Regions from separate parts of the Pseudoalteromonas sp. SR43-3 genome, predicted to be linked through region 2. Evidence: predicted binding sites of a transcription regulator. Region 2 holds the regulator's gene; each other region holds the start of a gene.

Region 1 (4,641 bases), on a different contig from region 2:
AAATGCGTCTATATCTTCCTTTAGTTGAGCTATAGATGTTGCCCCAATAATTGAAGAAGTTACGCCATCTACTTGGTTACACCATGCTAAGGCTAGTTGTGCTGGAGTAATATTGTTTGCATGAGCCAGCTCAACATACTGCTTAGTTGCTTGCTCTGCATTGGGTGTATCTCTAAAAATGCCGTTGCGCTGCATGAAGGTCCAACGAGAACCTTCAGGGCGAGCACCGTTTAGGTATTTTCCCGTTAATAAACCGGCTGCTAAAGGCGACCACGGTAAGTAGGCAATATCTTCGTGTACACATTGTTCTATTAAATACGGCCAGTCTTTAGCGTGCGCTAAGCTAAACTCATTTTGAATAGATACCATACGCGGTAAGTTATGCTCTTTGGCCAAACTTAAAAACTGGCTTATACCCCATGGTGTATCGTCAGATAAACCGCAGTGTTTAATTTTACCTGCTTTAACACATTCATTAAGGCCTTCTAGAATATCAAGCATACTAGCTTGCTGCTCTTGTGTATTTACGTCGGTAAATTTAAGAGTGCCGGGCCATTGTCTGCCAAAGTGAGGGGTAGAGCGGTTTGGCCAATGTAGTTGATATAAATCAATGTAGTCTGTTTGAAGTCGCTTAAGTGAATCATCCACGGCTTCTATTACTGTTTGGCGAGTAATATTGCCGCCATCACGTACCCACGATAATCCATTGCCTGCAATTTTTGTAGCTAGTACCACATCGCTGCGCTTTTGCTGATTACGCGATAGCCAATTGCCAATAATTTCCTCGGTTTTACCATAGGTCTCTGGCGAAGGAGGTACAGCATACATTTCGGCTGTATCAATAAAGTTTACGCCTTGCTCTAGCGCGTAGGCTATTTGTTCATCAGCGTCGCTTTGAGTATTTTGTTTACCCCAAGTCATACTCCCTAGGCACACTCGAGATACGTTTACGCCACTGCTACCTAGTGGGTTGTATTGCATAAAAATTCCTTAACTAAATTAGTTTTGAGCATGGCTGATTAAAGCCGATAAAAGAGGCTCGGAGATTGGGGCTTTTTGCCCTGTAGTAAAATCAAACATTACAACTTTAGATGCACCCGTAGTCGTTATTGCTTTTTGTGCATGGCTGTAAACGGTGTAGTTCATGGTAAAGCGATCTGTTTTAAGATCTGTAATTGTAACGCCTACAGTGAGTGTGTCGGGAAAAGTTACTGGGCGTTTATAGCGAACGTTATTTTCGCTTATTACTGGGCCCACACCGTTTGGGCTTATTGTATCGAACAGATTTATTTTATTTAAAAAGTCGATTCGGGCTATTTCAAAGTAACGTAAATACACTACATTATTTACGTGCTGTAGCGCATCCATATCAGCCCATGCTACGGTGATATCGGTATGAATAGGGTGCTGATCTTTAAACGTTTGCATTATTTATTGGCCCTTGATTTTCAAAGTACTTAGATTATCAACATGGTGTTACGAGCTCAAGGTAATTAATGGCATGTTTTTTTTATAAGATGATTGTACCTGTTTAATTTTAGGTCTACAGTTAAATTACACAGACACACACAAAAACACACAAAGGTAATAATATGCAGAATATAATTAATTGGTCCTTAGCTTGTTTGGTTTTTATAGCCTCTTTTACCTGTTACGCGATGGGGAATGAATCTGGCGCTATCATTTTAATGTTGGCAGGATTTTTATTTGAGGTTATGTATTGGCTACGAGGTTATAAGAGATCGGAGGACAATAAACACTTTTTTTAATCGTTAACTAGGGCCTGTTGACCTTTCAGGATTAAAATTTGTTCAATCTAGGGGCTATTTAATCGCGGCGCGAGGTTTGTGACCTAGTGGGCTAAGTAAAAACCGAGCAACAAAGAGTAAATTGCCCCTAGGCAGAACCCTTGGGGCAGCATATGTTTGGCATTTGTGCTACGTTATCGCCTATTTATGGGGAATAACCACACTACATAGGCTCTGCCTTGCCTAAATACCAAACATACTGCTGCAAATTTAACCTCGAAAGATAAACAGGCCCTAGGCTTGCATATCACATTTTATTCTATAATAATGACTGTATAAATAACCAGTTATTATTGTGGTGATGAAGAAGTTTATTCACATAGACATGGATTGCTTTTATGCAGCAGTAGAGATGCGAGATAATCCAAAACTTGCATGTGTACCGCTTGCTATTGGAGGCAATAGCCGACGAGGCGTGCTCTCAACCGCTAACTATATAGCTAGAGAGTATGGCGTACGATCGGCTATGTCGAACTATCATGCTAAACAATTATGCCCCGATTTAGTTATTGTCCCAGGGCGCATGGCTGTATACAAAGAAGCTTCAAACCAAATACGTGAAGTATTTAGCCGCTATACAGACTTAATTGAACCCCTTTCTTTAGACGAAGCCTACCTAGATGTAACAGACAGCACCGCTTGTAAAGGCAGTGCCACACTTATTGCACAGCAAATAAGAGCCGATATTTACAATGCTACAGGGCTCACTGCATCAGCAGGTATTGCACCGATTAAATTTATTGCCAAAATAGCCAGTGACGAAAACAAACCGAATGGTCAATTTGTCGTTTTGCCTGATGAGGTTGATGACTTTTTAGCGCAATTACCGCTGGGGAAAATTCCAGGAGTGGGCAAAGTAACGCTCGAAAAGCTAAATTTAAAAGGCTTATATACCGGCAAGGATGTACGTGATAAAGGCGTTAACTGGATGCAGCAACATGTGGGTAATTTTGGTGTGTCGCTTTATCAAAAATGTGCAGGTGAGTATGTTGGTAAAGTATCTACGGATCGTATAAGAAAATCGCTGAGTGTCGAACATACCTACGAGTACAACAAAACAAGTTTGCAAGAGTGCTTAGATGAGCTGCCAAGATTGTTAGACGAATTAGTTTTAAGGCTAAATAAACAGCAGTTACAAAACCGTATTAATAAACTGAGTGTTAAGGTGAAGTTCGCAAATTTTGTAGTGACCTCAGCCGATCAGGTATATCACGAGCTCAACACAGAAATATTTATCCAACTATTTACTAAGGCCTACCAGCGTGGGCTACAACAGCCTGTAAGATTACTTGGCATAGGCGTTGGCATTAAAAACGAGCCAGAGCAAAACTTCCAACTTAGTATTCTCGATTAAGCTGTAAAGCCTGTAACTCCAAGTTGCCATTTATTGATAGGTTATGTGATTAGCTCATCGCTCCTTGCTGGTCTTCAATATTTAAATCGACGATAATAGGGGCTTATGTTTTCTAACAGGACCTTATTTATGGCATACCCTCAAGCGGTTAGTGCAAGCCTTGAATGCACATCTCATGATGCGCTTATTATTATTAGTAATGACTTTTCTCAGTTACCAAATAACTCATTACGTGATGCTATTTTAGCTCAAGCAAACGTAGATTCTCGCATCGGTAAGCAAGTTACTTTATTAGTAATTGAAAACAAGCGCGTTGTACTTGCGCCAACCGGTCCGTTAAATAGAGATTACGACGACGTGCGTCGTTATTTTGATGCTGCTAAATTAGCAATTAACGAAGCAAAAGCGTCGGGCAGTATTAACCCTGCATTATTTTTACCAAATTTAAATGGCGATAGCCGTTATCAGCATGCTTTAGAAGTTGCTTATTTAGGCGCTTGCCAAGCCTTATGGCAGCCATTAGAAGCGCGTGAATATCACGGTGAAAGCATTGAACCAATTACACAGATTGGTTTAGTTGGCGCAAGCGAGCAAACTATTAAAGCTGTTAATGCAATTGCAGCAGGCCAATATGCAGCGCGTGACCTGTGTGGCACTGAACCTGAGCGTATGGCTCCCCCACGTTTTGCTGATTACTGCGTTGAATTGTTTAAAGGCTCAAACATTGCAGTTGACGTAATTGATGATATTGCAGCTATTGATAAAAACTACCCAATGCTAAGTACAGTTGCTCGCGCATCGTATGCAGTTGAGCGCCATCACCCACGTGTTGTTAAGCTTGAATATGTACCAGAGGGCGAAATTACTCGCACACTTATGTTTGTAGGTAAGGGCCTTGTATACGATACAGGCGGTGCAGATTTAAAAGTAGGCGGCCATATGGCAGGCATGAGCCGTGATAAAGGCGGCGCAGCTTCTGTTGCGGGCTTTATGAAAGCCGTTGCTGATTATCAGCCTAAAGGCGTTAAAGTGGTATCGTACTTAGCTGTTGTTCGCAACTCTATTGGCTCAGATTGTTTTGTGCCAGATGAAATTATTACTAGCCGTGAAGGTGTTCGTGTACGTATTGGTAATACCGATGCAGAAGGGCGTTTAGCAATGGGCGACCTGCTTAGCGAAATGAAAGATTTAGCTAAAGGTGAGATTAATCCAACGTTATTTACTGTAGCTACATTAACGGGTCATGCAGCTCGCGCAATGGGTCCTTACGGTGCGTATGTTGAAAATGGTCCAGCTCGTAGTGCTGGTGTTTCACGTCAAATAGCTGACCTTGGAGATTTGTGGGCCGATGGCGCTGAAGTATCGCGTTCACGACGTGAAGACTACGACTTTATTAAACCACGTACGCTAGCTGACGATGTTTTATCTAGCAATAACGCAGCATCTGCCGTTACTGCTCGTGGACATCAGTTCCCTATG
Region 2 (4,641 bases):
ATGAAAGTGCGCCACTACAAAATAAGTATCGTGATATTGAAAATCAGCAGGTGTAATTGCCAGCATCAATCCCGAAAAACCACCCAAGGTAAACAGCACAATAAACGCAATACTAAAAAGCATTGGCACTTCAAAAGTTATTGAGCCTTTCCACATTGTGGCAACCCAATTAAATACTTTTACTCCTGTAGGTACCGATATAAGCATGGTCGCGTACATAAAAAACAACTCGCCAGCGACCGGCATCCCAGTGGTAAACATATGATGAGCCCATACAATAAAGCTCAATAGTGCTATGGAGGATGTGGCGTATACCATTGAGGCATAGCCAAAAAGTTTTTTACGAGAAAAGGTAGGTACTATTGTAGATATAATGCCAAAGGCAGGAAGAATCATAATGTATACTTCGGGGTGACCAAAAAACCAAAAAATGTGTTGGAACATCACCGGGTCGCCACCGCCTGCGGCATCAAAAAAGCTGGTCGCAAAATACTTATCGGTAAGTACCATAGTGACAGCCCCTGCAAGCACTGGCATTACGGCTATTAATAAAAAGGCAGTAATTAACCACGTCCATACAAATAAGGGCAACTTCATCCATGTCATGCCTGGGGCACGTAAGTTCACTATGGTTACAATCACATTGATTGCGCCCATTATTGAGCTAATTCCCATAATATGTACGGCAAATACAAACAATGCAGTATTATCATTACTGTATGTTGTGGACAGTGGTGCATAAAAAGTCCAACCAAATGCAGGCCCCCCACCAGGCATAAATAACGATGCCAATAGGATTAAAAACGCAAACGGTAAAATCCAAAAGCTCCAGTTATTCATTCTTGGCAATGCCATATCTGGCGCGCCAATCATGAGTGGTATCATCCAGTTAGCAAGGCCTGTAAAGGCGGGCATAACCGCACCAAACACCATAATTAAACCATGCACTGTGGTCATTTGATTAAAAAAGTGAGGGTCGACCAACTGTAAACCTGGTTGAAATAATTCAGCCCTGATCACCATGGCCATTGCGCCACCAATTAAGAACATGGTCAGCGAAAAAATTAAATATAAACTACCTATATCTTTATGATTAGTTGTGTAAAGCCAGCGTTTAAAACCTTTAGCTGGGTGATGAGCATGATGAGCTTCATTGGCGTTAGGTTGTTCTACTATGCTACTCATTAGTTCGCCTCCACTTTGGCATCAAGTGCTGTCTGTATTTGACTCGGTTGAATAACATCACCCGTATCATTACCCCACGCATTACGTTTATAAGTAATAACCGCAGCTAATTGCTTTATAGATAACTGCTTGGCAAAAGCTTGCATTGCCGTACCGGGTCGTCCATGGATAACTACATCAATGTGATCTTTTATATCGCCAAGCACTATCGGGCTGCCTTTAAGTGCAGGAAATACGCCCGGTAACCCCATGCCAGTAGGTTGATGACATGCAGCACAATTAGCCATATATACTTGTTCGCCTAAAGTCATTAATTCTTCTTTTGGGAGGGTTTTATCAAGTAATGCGGCATCTGCTAATGCTGCTTTTTGTTTAGCCTGCTTTGCATCTGCAAGCCATGTTTTAAAATCAGCCTCAGATTTAGCGACCACCACAACGGGCATAAAGCCATGGTCTTTACCACACAACTCAGCACATTGGCCTCGGTAAGTACCTTCTTCGTTTATGTTCGTCCATGTTTCGTTTATAAAGCCGGGGTTAGCATCTTTTTTAACTGCAAAATCAGGTACCCACCAAGAGTGAATAACATCGTCAGAAGTCATTAAAAATCGTACTTTTTGATTTATTGGCAGTACAAGAGGCTTATCAACCTCAAGTAAGTAGTTAGGATTTTTATCTGCAAGATTCGCGATTTCATCTTGCGGGGTAGATAAAATAGAGTAGAACTCTACATCTTCACCCATATATTCATAATGCCATTTCCATTGCGAACCCGTAATTTTAATAGTGAGATCAGCTTTGCTGGCATCTTCCATTGCAATTAGGGTTTTAGTGGCTGGTACTGCCATAGCAATTAAAATAACAAACGGAATTGCAGTCCAAAGTATTTCTACTTTAGTGCTTTCGTGAAATTGGGCAGGTACAGCCCCTTTAGATTTACGGTGATGAATAAGTGCCCAAAACATAATTGCGAACACTATCACCCCAATCACACAACATATTATAAATATGGTCATGTGCAGCTGATATACATTATTGCTTATATCGGTTACGCCTTTGCGCATATTGTATTGGCTGTTAGCCAAAACTGGGTGCGAAAAAACACATAATATAAGCCACAAGGTAGAGGTCAGTTTACCCATGTGACGGCTCCTTTGATGCTATTGCGAATGCAAAGCGAAGAGGCATACGGCTTAAACGCCAATTCGTTATTTTTATTTTTTTAGCCAATCTTATTTAATATTGATTGGTTTTGCTGCGCCAACAACGAGTTTGTGTATATTGTGTGTTCTCAAAACTAAAAAGCTGTGAGTTATTATTAGCTCAGCACATTAACAATTAGCTAAAAAACGAACAACAAGCAAGTTTTAGTATAAAAAACAATCAGGTGATATTGAATAATTAATAAAAAATCGGTAATCAACTGGGCAACAGAAAGTTCAAAATATGAGCAAAACAAAGGGGTTTAACGCATTCGGAGGGGGGAAATATAAGTGCAAAAAAGTTTACAGCTTAAATAGTCAGTGGGCTGTTTACGCCCTATTTTTAGTACAAATTTTAAAACAAAAATGCGTACTAGTTAGTACGCATTTATAAAACTGCTTGTTTAAAAGCTATTTTTAAAGTCACATCCAATCAGCGTTTCTTATAACGCCAACGGCTAAGCCTTCAATATTAAAAGACTCATTCTCAAGATCTACTTCAATAGAGTCAAAATCGTCGTTTTCAGCATGAAGTAATACTTTACGACCCGCTTTCTCAAGACGTTTTACAGTTACGTCTTCGTCTAGGCGAGCAACAACAACTTGTCCGTTTTCAGCGGTTTGAGTACGATGTACAGCAAGTAAATCACCATCCATAATACCAATATCTTTCATGCTCATACCGTTAACGCGTAGTAAAAAATCTGCAGCCGGTTTAAACATTAATGGATCGATTTTGCAGTGACTTTCAACGTGCTCTTGCGCCAAAATAGGTGAACCAGCAGCAACACGCCCTATAAGCGGTAAACCTAATTGTTCTGGCTCTTCTTCTTCAATTAATTGAATACCACGGCTTGCACCTGGTTTCATTTTAATTGCGCCTTTTTTAGCAAGTGCTTTTAAATGTTCTTCAGCAGCATTGGCACTTTTAAAACCTAATGTTTGCGCTATTTCAGCACGTGTAGGAGGCATACCAGTGTCTTTAATAAAAACTTTAATTAGTTCGAGTATTTGAGCTTGGCGGTTCGTTAATGGTCGCATACAACTGGTTTTCCATACAGTACATTTAACTGTGAGTATATACAGTTAAATAAAAATCGCAAATTTAAATTAAGCCTTAAAATAGCTAAAGTAATTTCACTTGTGTACATTTTAGGGATATAACTAAAGCTAAGTTTATAAATGATTAAAAATGCAAAGGAGACATTATGAGTATTTGGTACCAGCCCATCACCTTAGAGCTGTGCAAGCAGTTAGAGCAAGGCATTAATGGCCAAGGAACATTAATGAAAACTATGGGGATAGAAGTCACAGAAATTGGCGATGATTATTTGGTTGCCACAATGCCGGCAATTCCTGAGCATCATAACCCAATGGGCATGGTTCACGGCGGTGCTAACGTTGTACTTGCCGAAACAGTTGCCAGCTATGCCGCTAACTTTGTTGTCGATTTTACTAAATTCTACTGTGTAGGGCAGGAAATTAGCGCAAGTCATTTAAAAGCATCTCGCAACGGCACTTTAACAGCAACGGCTAGAGCGTTTCATATTGGCAAACGTAGTTCAGTATGGGAAATAAAAATTACAAATAGCCGCAATGAGCTGTGCTGCGTATCAAAAATGACCGCAGCAGTCGTAGAGCGAAGATAGTTACTTTTCGATTGGGTAAATGGTAATTTCCATACCCGCACCAATCGCAGATATACGCAATAATGTATCTGCATCTAAGGCTTGATTAAAGCACTTAGGAGAAGTCCCTGATTCAAAACCAATATCAAACGTTCTACGTGAACAGCTTAACCATTGCTTTAGCGCGTTACGCGAACACGATTCAATAAGCTCACATATATGGTTTATGGCTTTATCAGGTGTGCTCACCTCACCTGTAGCTTCAATACGCGCTAGTTGACGGTATTCGTCTTTGTCATAATGTAAAATCGTCGCGACTTTTTTCAAGTCCGCCACTAGCAAACTAATATCTTGCTTTGATTCAAGCTCAAGATCTACATTTAAAAATTGAATTTCCGACATCGTTTCGTATTTATCCTCTAATAATTTCATTGCAAACTTTAACGCAGTTTTACCGTTATACCAAATCAACTATGCCCTAATAACCACTTTATATGGATATTTCGCAGCTTTTAAGTATTTTTTAGCATTTAAAGCTAGCTGGATATCAAACATCCAGCTCAATTAAACAGATAAGTCATGTTAGGAATTTAAGTGTAATCTTTTTTATTTTTAAATGATTACAG
Region 3 (4,641 bases), on a different contig from region 2:
TGAGTACTTTACGCACTTCCTCCATCTGCTTAGCATCGGGCGTGGCTTGCAGGAATAACAATAAGGTTTCTTTTAGATTTCTAACTACATTGAATAAAATGAATAACGTGAAGCCAATGGATAAGATAGGATCTAAAATTGGCCATGGCTTAAACATCAGCACGATCGATACGATCAGCACTGCCACCCAACCCAAAACATCTTCAAGCAAATGCCAGTTTAAAATACGTTCGTTTAAGGAATTCCCTTCGCTAAGTTTATACGCAGCAAATCCATTAACGGCGATGCCAAAAATTGACAGGAGTATCATGCCTTCGACTTGCGGCATTTCGGGTGCAGAAAGCCTTGGGATAGCTTCGAATAAGATCCATATTGAGCCAGTCGTTAACACTAACCCGTTAATCAATGCACCAAGAAGTGAAAAGCGTTTATAGCCATAGGAAAATGTATTGGTTGCTTGTTTATCACTGAGTTTATTTAAGCCCCAAGCGGTGCCAATGGATAAACTATCGCCCAAATCATGCACTGCGTCGGCCATAATAGCCGTGCTGTTTGTCAGCCACCCGCCGATAAATTCAATGATAGTGAACACGACATTCAAGAAAAATGCCCAGCCAATACGTTTTGATGCGCTGTTATCACTGTGACTGTGGTTATGATTATGCATGGTTGATTTTGTCCAATATCGCTTGATTTTCAGCACTGATTGGCAGTCGCTTAAAGGGGCTGATGTCAGTGCCACCTGTATTCCCTTTAGGTACAAGGCCGATAGCTGTTTTGGTTGCAGCACCAACTATTCTTATTACTTGTCCAAAAACGGCTCTCCAATCTTTGTTTAGAAGACCGTGTCGCAGCATTTTACAATGAATTAAACAATGATAATAAGTAGAGTGCTGACCAATTACATGCGCATCCTCCAGCGCTGCAAATGCCTGCCTCTCATTATTGTTAGACATTGCATCTGAGTAATCTGTTAATTTGGAATCGATATGTGGCTTAACCGCTTTGTTGTATGTCATAGTGGATCACCCGCTTTACCTTTCTGTACTTCGCTATTAAGTACTTCCTGCTTGGCATCTTTGAGGATCATCCACGCTCCGCGCAGCACGACAATCGACACAATACAGCCGATAACCAAATCCGGTACTCTGCTATCAAGCCATACCACTAAAACTCCGGCGATAATGACACCCATGTTGGCGATGACATCGTTGGCCGAAAAAATCCAGCTGGCTCGCATATGTACTTCGTCGTTTTTATGATTACGAATGATCACCAAGCAAACGACGTTTGCAATTAGTGCAATGAACCCCATTCCTATCATTAGTGATGAGATAGGCTCACTGCCCAAGAATAACCTTCTGGTAATATCAATAAGAATAATTACGCCCAGCAATAGCTGAAAGTAACCACTGATTTTCGCAGCTTTGGCTTTGTGAAGTATAGATTTGCCCACAGCATAAATACCTATGCCGTATACAACGGCATCCGCTAGCATGTCCACAGAGTCTGCTATTAAAGCAGTAGAGTCAGCCAAAATACCCACGGTCATCTCAACGAAAAACATCGTCGCATTGATGCCGAGCAGCCAATACAGAACCCGTTTTTGTGAGGCATCTTTGATTTCCACTTCACAGCCGCAACCACTCATTGTTCAACTCTTATTCCCAAAACTATAGGTACAGTGTAAAGTCTATACCTAGTATAGAGTCAACAACACAAAGGCACGTTTATGAAAATAGGTGAGCTATCAAAAAAAAGTGGGTGTTCTATTCAGACGATCCGTTTTTATGAAAAACAGGATTTGTTTGAGGCTTGCAATCGCAGTGAAGGCAACTACAGAATTTACGACGCATCATCGTTGAGAGCACTGCGATTCATTAAACAATGTCGCTCATTAGATTTGACCATAATAGAAATTAAACAGCTGTTGGATACAAAAAATAATCCCGATAAAAGTTGTTCTAGTGTGAACAATTTGATCCATCAACATATGGTTGACGTCACGCATCGCATTGCAGAGCTTGAGGAGCTAAAGGCTACCCTATCTGAGATAGCCTCGGCATGCACAGATGATAGAAAAGTTAAAGAATGTGGGGTATTGCAGTTGCTTGAAGAGTGATACTTATATCTACAAGTCTTGTAGTTTACGTTTGCCTAAGGTTTCATAATTGTACATGGTTCGCTAATTGATATTAGATAAAGAATAAATAGCTATGTCCGCATTTTTGGGCTAAGCAGTCGTTCGACTGAGGTAGGTCGAATGTCCGTTGATCGCTCTTTTGAGGCATTCGCCTCAACACGTTTTGGGGCAAAAACGAGTTTACCCCTCTTCCGCTTTCTTATAGTTTGCTCAAAAAACCGCCTTTATATTAATAACTAAATAGGCTTTTAGGCCAGTCTTTAATTAAGATTATTCCACAGAATAGTTTTCACGAAACGGTGACACCTCATTAAAGATGATATCTCGATAACTCATTGTTTTGCTGAAGTAAGAACGATATTAGCTTAGTTAAGCTCTCATTTAACATTTAAATTTCTTGGTAAGCGTTGCAAGCTGAATTATACTGTACAAATAAACAGTGTAGAGGTGCGTATGTTTGTTATTCCAATTTTTATAGAGGCCGGTATTACAGGATTTGAGTCTCCTGCAGCAGAATATACAGAGCTTGGAATTTCACTCGATGAACTCATAATAAAGCACCCTAATGCGACATTTATCGGTTTAGCATCGGGTGAATCAATGCAAGATGTAGGGATTTTCGATGGTGACTTACTCGTTGTAGATAGAGCTGAAAATGTGAGTACTGGCGATGTGATTGTTGCGAGTTATAACGGGACTTTTGTGTGTAAAATAATAGATAAAAAAAACCGTTTACTCATTTCTGCTTCTAAAAACTATCAGTCTGTTTATATCTCTGAAAATGATGACTTTAAATTAGAAGGTGTTGTTACTTCGAGCATTCGTCTTCATAAGAATAAAGCCGAGCTGAGTCGATGTTTGCCCTCGTAGATGCTGTTGCTTTTTATGCGAGTGCAGAAAAGGTCTTTGACCCCTCTATTCGCTTTAAACCAGTTGTGGTTCTAACAAATAACGATGGGTGTATTTGCGCCATATGCCCTATTGCCAGAAAGCTGAACATTCCAAAATTTCAGCCTTACTTCAAAGTTAAAAACTACCTAGAACAACATAATGTGGTTGTTCGCTCATCAAACTATGAGCTGTATGCTGATTTGAGCGATCGAATGATGACGGTTATAAACCGCTTTTGTGATGACCACTATGTTTATAGTATCGATGAGTCTTTCCTTCGTTTTACTGGCTTCACTAAAATCATTGATGATTGGGCCGACTATGGACAAACAATACGCCGTGCTGTTTGGCGTGAAACCGGTCTACCCGTTGGTGTTGGGTTTGGTACGACACCTACGCTAGCTAAAGCCGCCAACCATGCAGCTAAAAAGCTGTCCGGCTATAACGGTGTTGCAGTTATTAACGATGAGCATTCTCGCCAAGCAATACTGACGCGAATGGATGTCACTGATGTATGGGGCATAGGCTCCCGTTTAGGAAAGAAACTTAAATTCATGGGGATTAACACAGCTTGGGAGCTCGCTTGCCAAAATCCTAAGGCCATGAGAAGAATGTTCAGTGTTGTCGTTGAGCGAACAGTCAGCGAATTAAACGGTATCGCGTGTTTAAGTTGGGATGAAGTAAAGCAGAATAAAAAAGAGATATACTCTACAAGAAGCTTTGGTGAAAGAGTCTGTGATATAACAACACTAAAATCAGCTCTCGTTACGCATGCTGCCATTGTTGGCCGCAAACTGAGGGATCAGCACTCTTTAGCAAAACGTATCGTTATATTTGCTGCCAGCTCACCTCACGAAGAATTTTATTATAAAAAATCACTTCTATATGAGTTTCCCATACCGACATCGGATACCAGTGTTATGGCTAAAGCCGTCTCTGACGTCATAAATGATATTTTTAAAGTAAATACGCGCTTTTATCGCTGCGGTATTGGTGCAATAGAATTAGAGAGTGAGATATTCCAACAAGCTGACATGTTCTCTGTCAGTGAAGATAAACCAAGGATGATGGAGTGCTTAGATGCTATAAATAAACGATATGGCGTGGGCACTTTATCAATCGGCAGTGAAAAGCTTACACAAACGTGGAATATGAAGCGTGCTTTCTTATCACCTCACTACACAACACGTTGGTCAGACATCCCCATTATAAAATGCAATTAAATCGGTTATTGTATATTTATCAACCATAGCTTTAGACAGTGACGTTATTGGTTAAATAACGTCAGGTATAAGGAATTTTAATGAAAGCGCTAATATTAATACTAACTTTGATGGCCTCCAGTAGTGCCTCAGCTCACAGTGGTCGAACGAATTCAGAGGGTTGCCATAACGATAAAAAGCGAAACGAGTATCACTGCCATAGCAGTAAAAGCAAGCCAACATCCAGTTCGCCAAATATAATTAAACCAGTGCCAAAAGGCTTCGCAATTGGCTCGCTTACTTATAATAGAAAAGATTGGCCACATTGGGTTGATGCCGATAATGACTGCCAGGATGCAAGAGCTGAAATACTCATTAGAGATTCAAAGTCACCAGTTAAATTTA

The links. Region 2 encodes LexA, which represses DNA repair genes until DNA is damaged. Its sites were predicted from a motif close to TACTGTATNNNNATACAGTA; they were not measured.
Region 1: the regulator LexA is predicted to act here: its motif matches at 2,078-2,097, upstream of dinB (DNA polymerase IV).
Region 3: the regulator LexA is predicted to act here: its motif matches at 2,566-2,585, upstream of H5088_RS10350 (LexA family transcriptional regulator).

Annotation. Positions count from the first base shown of each region.
Region 1 is NZ_JACJEC010000003.1:393,280-397,920, forward strand. It holds gene H5088_RS06320 (aldo/keto reductase) at 1-981, opposite strand, end outside; gene H5088_RS06325 (thioesterase family protein) at 1,000-1,428, opposite strand; gene dinB (DNA polymerase IV) at 2,110-3,162, shown strand; gene H5088_RS06335 (leucyl aminopeptidase family protein) at 3,292-4,641, shown strand, end outside.
Region 2 is NZ_JACJEC010000013.1:13,027-17,667, reverse strand. It holds gene ctaD (cytochrome c oxidase subunit I) at 1-1,185, opposite strand, end outside; gene coxB (cytochrome c oxidase subunit II) at 1,185-2,327, opposite strand; gene lexA (transcriptional repressor LexA) at 2,811-3,428, opposite strand; gene H5088_RS14155 (PaaI family thioesterase) at 3,596-4,036, shown strand; gene H5088_RS14150 (hypothetical protein) at 4,037-4,417, opposite strand.
Region 3 is NZ_JACJEC010000006.1:216,959-221,599, forward strand. It holds gene H5088_RS10330 (cation diffusion facilitator family transporter) at 1-667, opposite strand, end outside; gene H5088_RS10335 (DUF3703 domain-containing protein) at 660-1,019, opposite strand; gene H5088_RS10340 (cation transporter) at 1,016-1,651, opposite strand; gene cadR (Cd(II)/Pb(II)-responsive transcriptional regulator) at 1,733-2,122, shown strand; gene H5088_RS10350 (LexA family transcriptional regulator) at 2,597-3,013, shown strand; gene H5088_RS10355 (Y-family DNA polymerase) at 2,998-4,257, shown strand; gene H5088_RS10360 (HNH endonuclease) at 4,338-4,641, shown strand, end outside.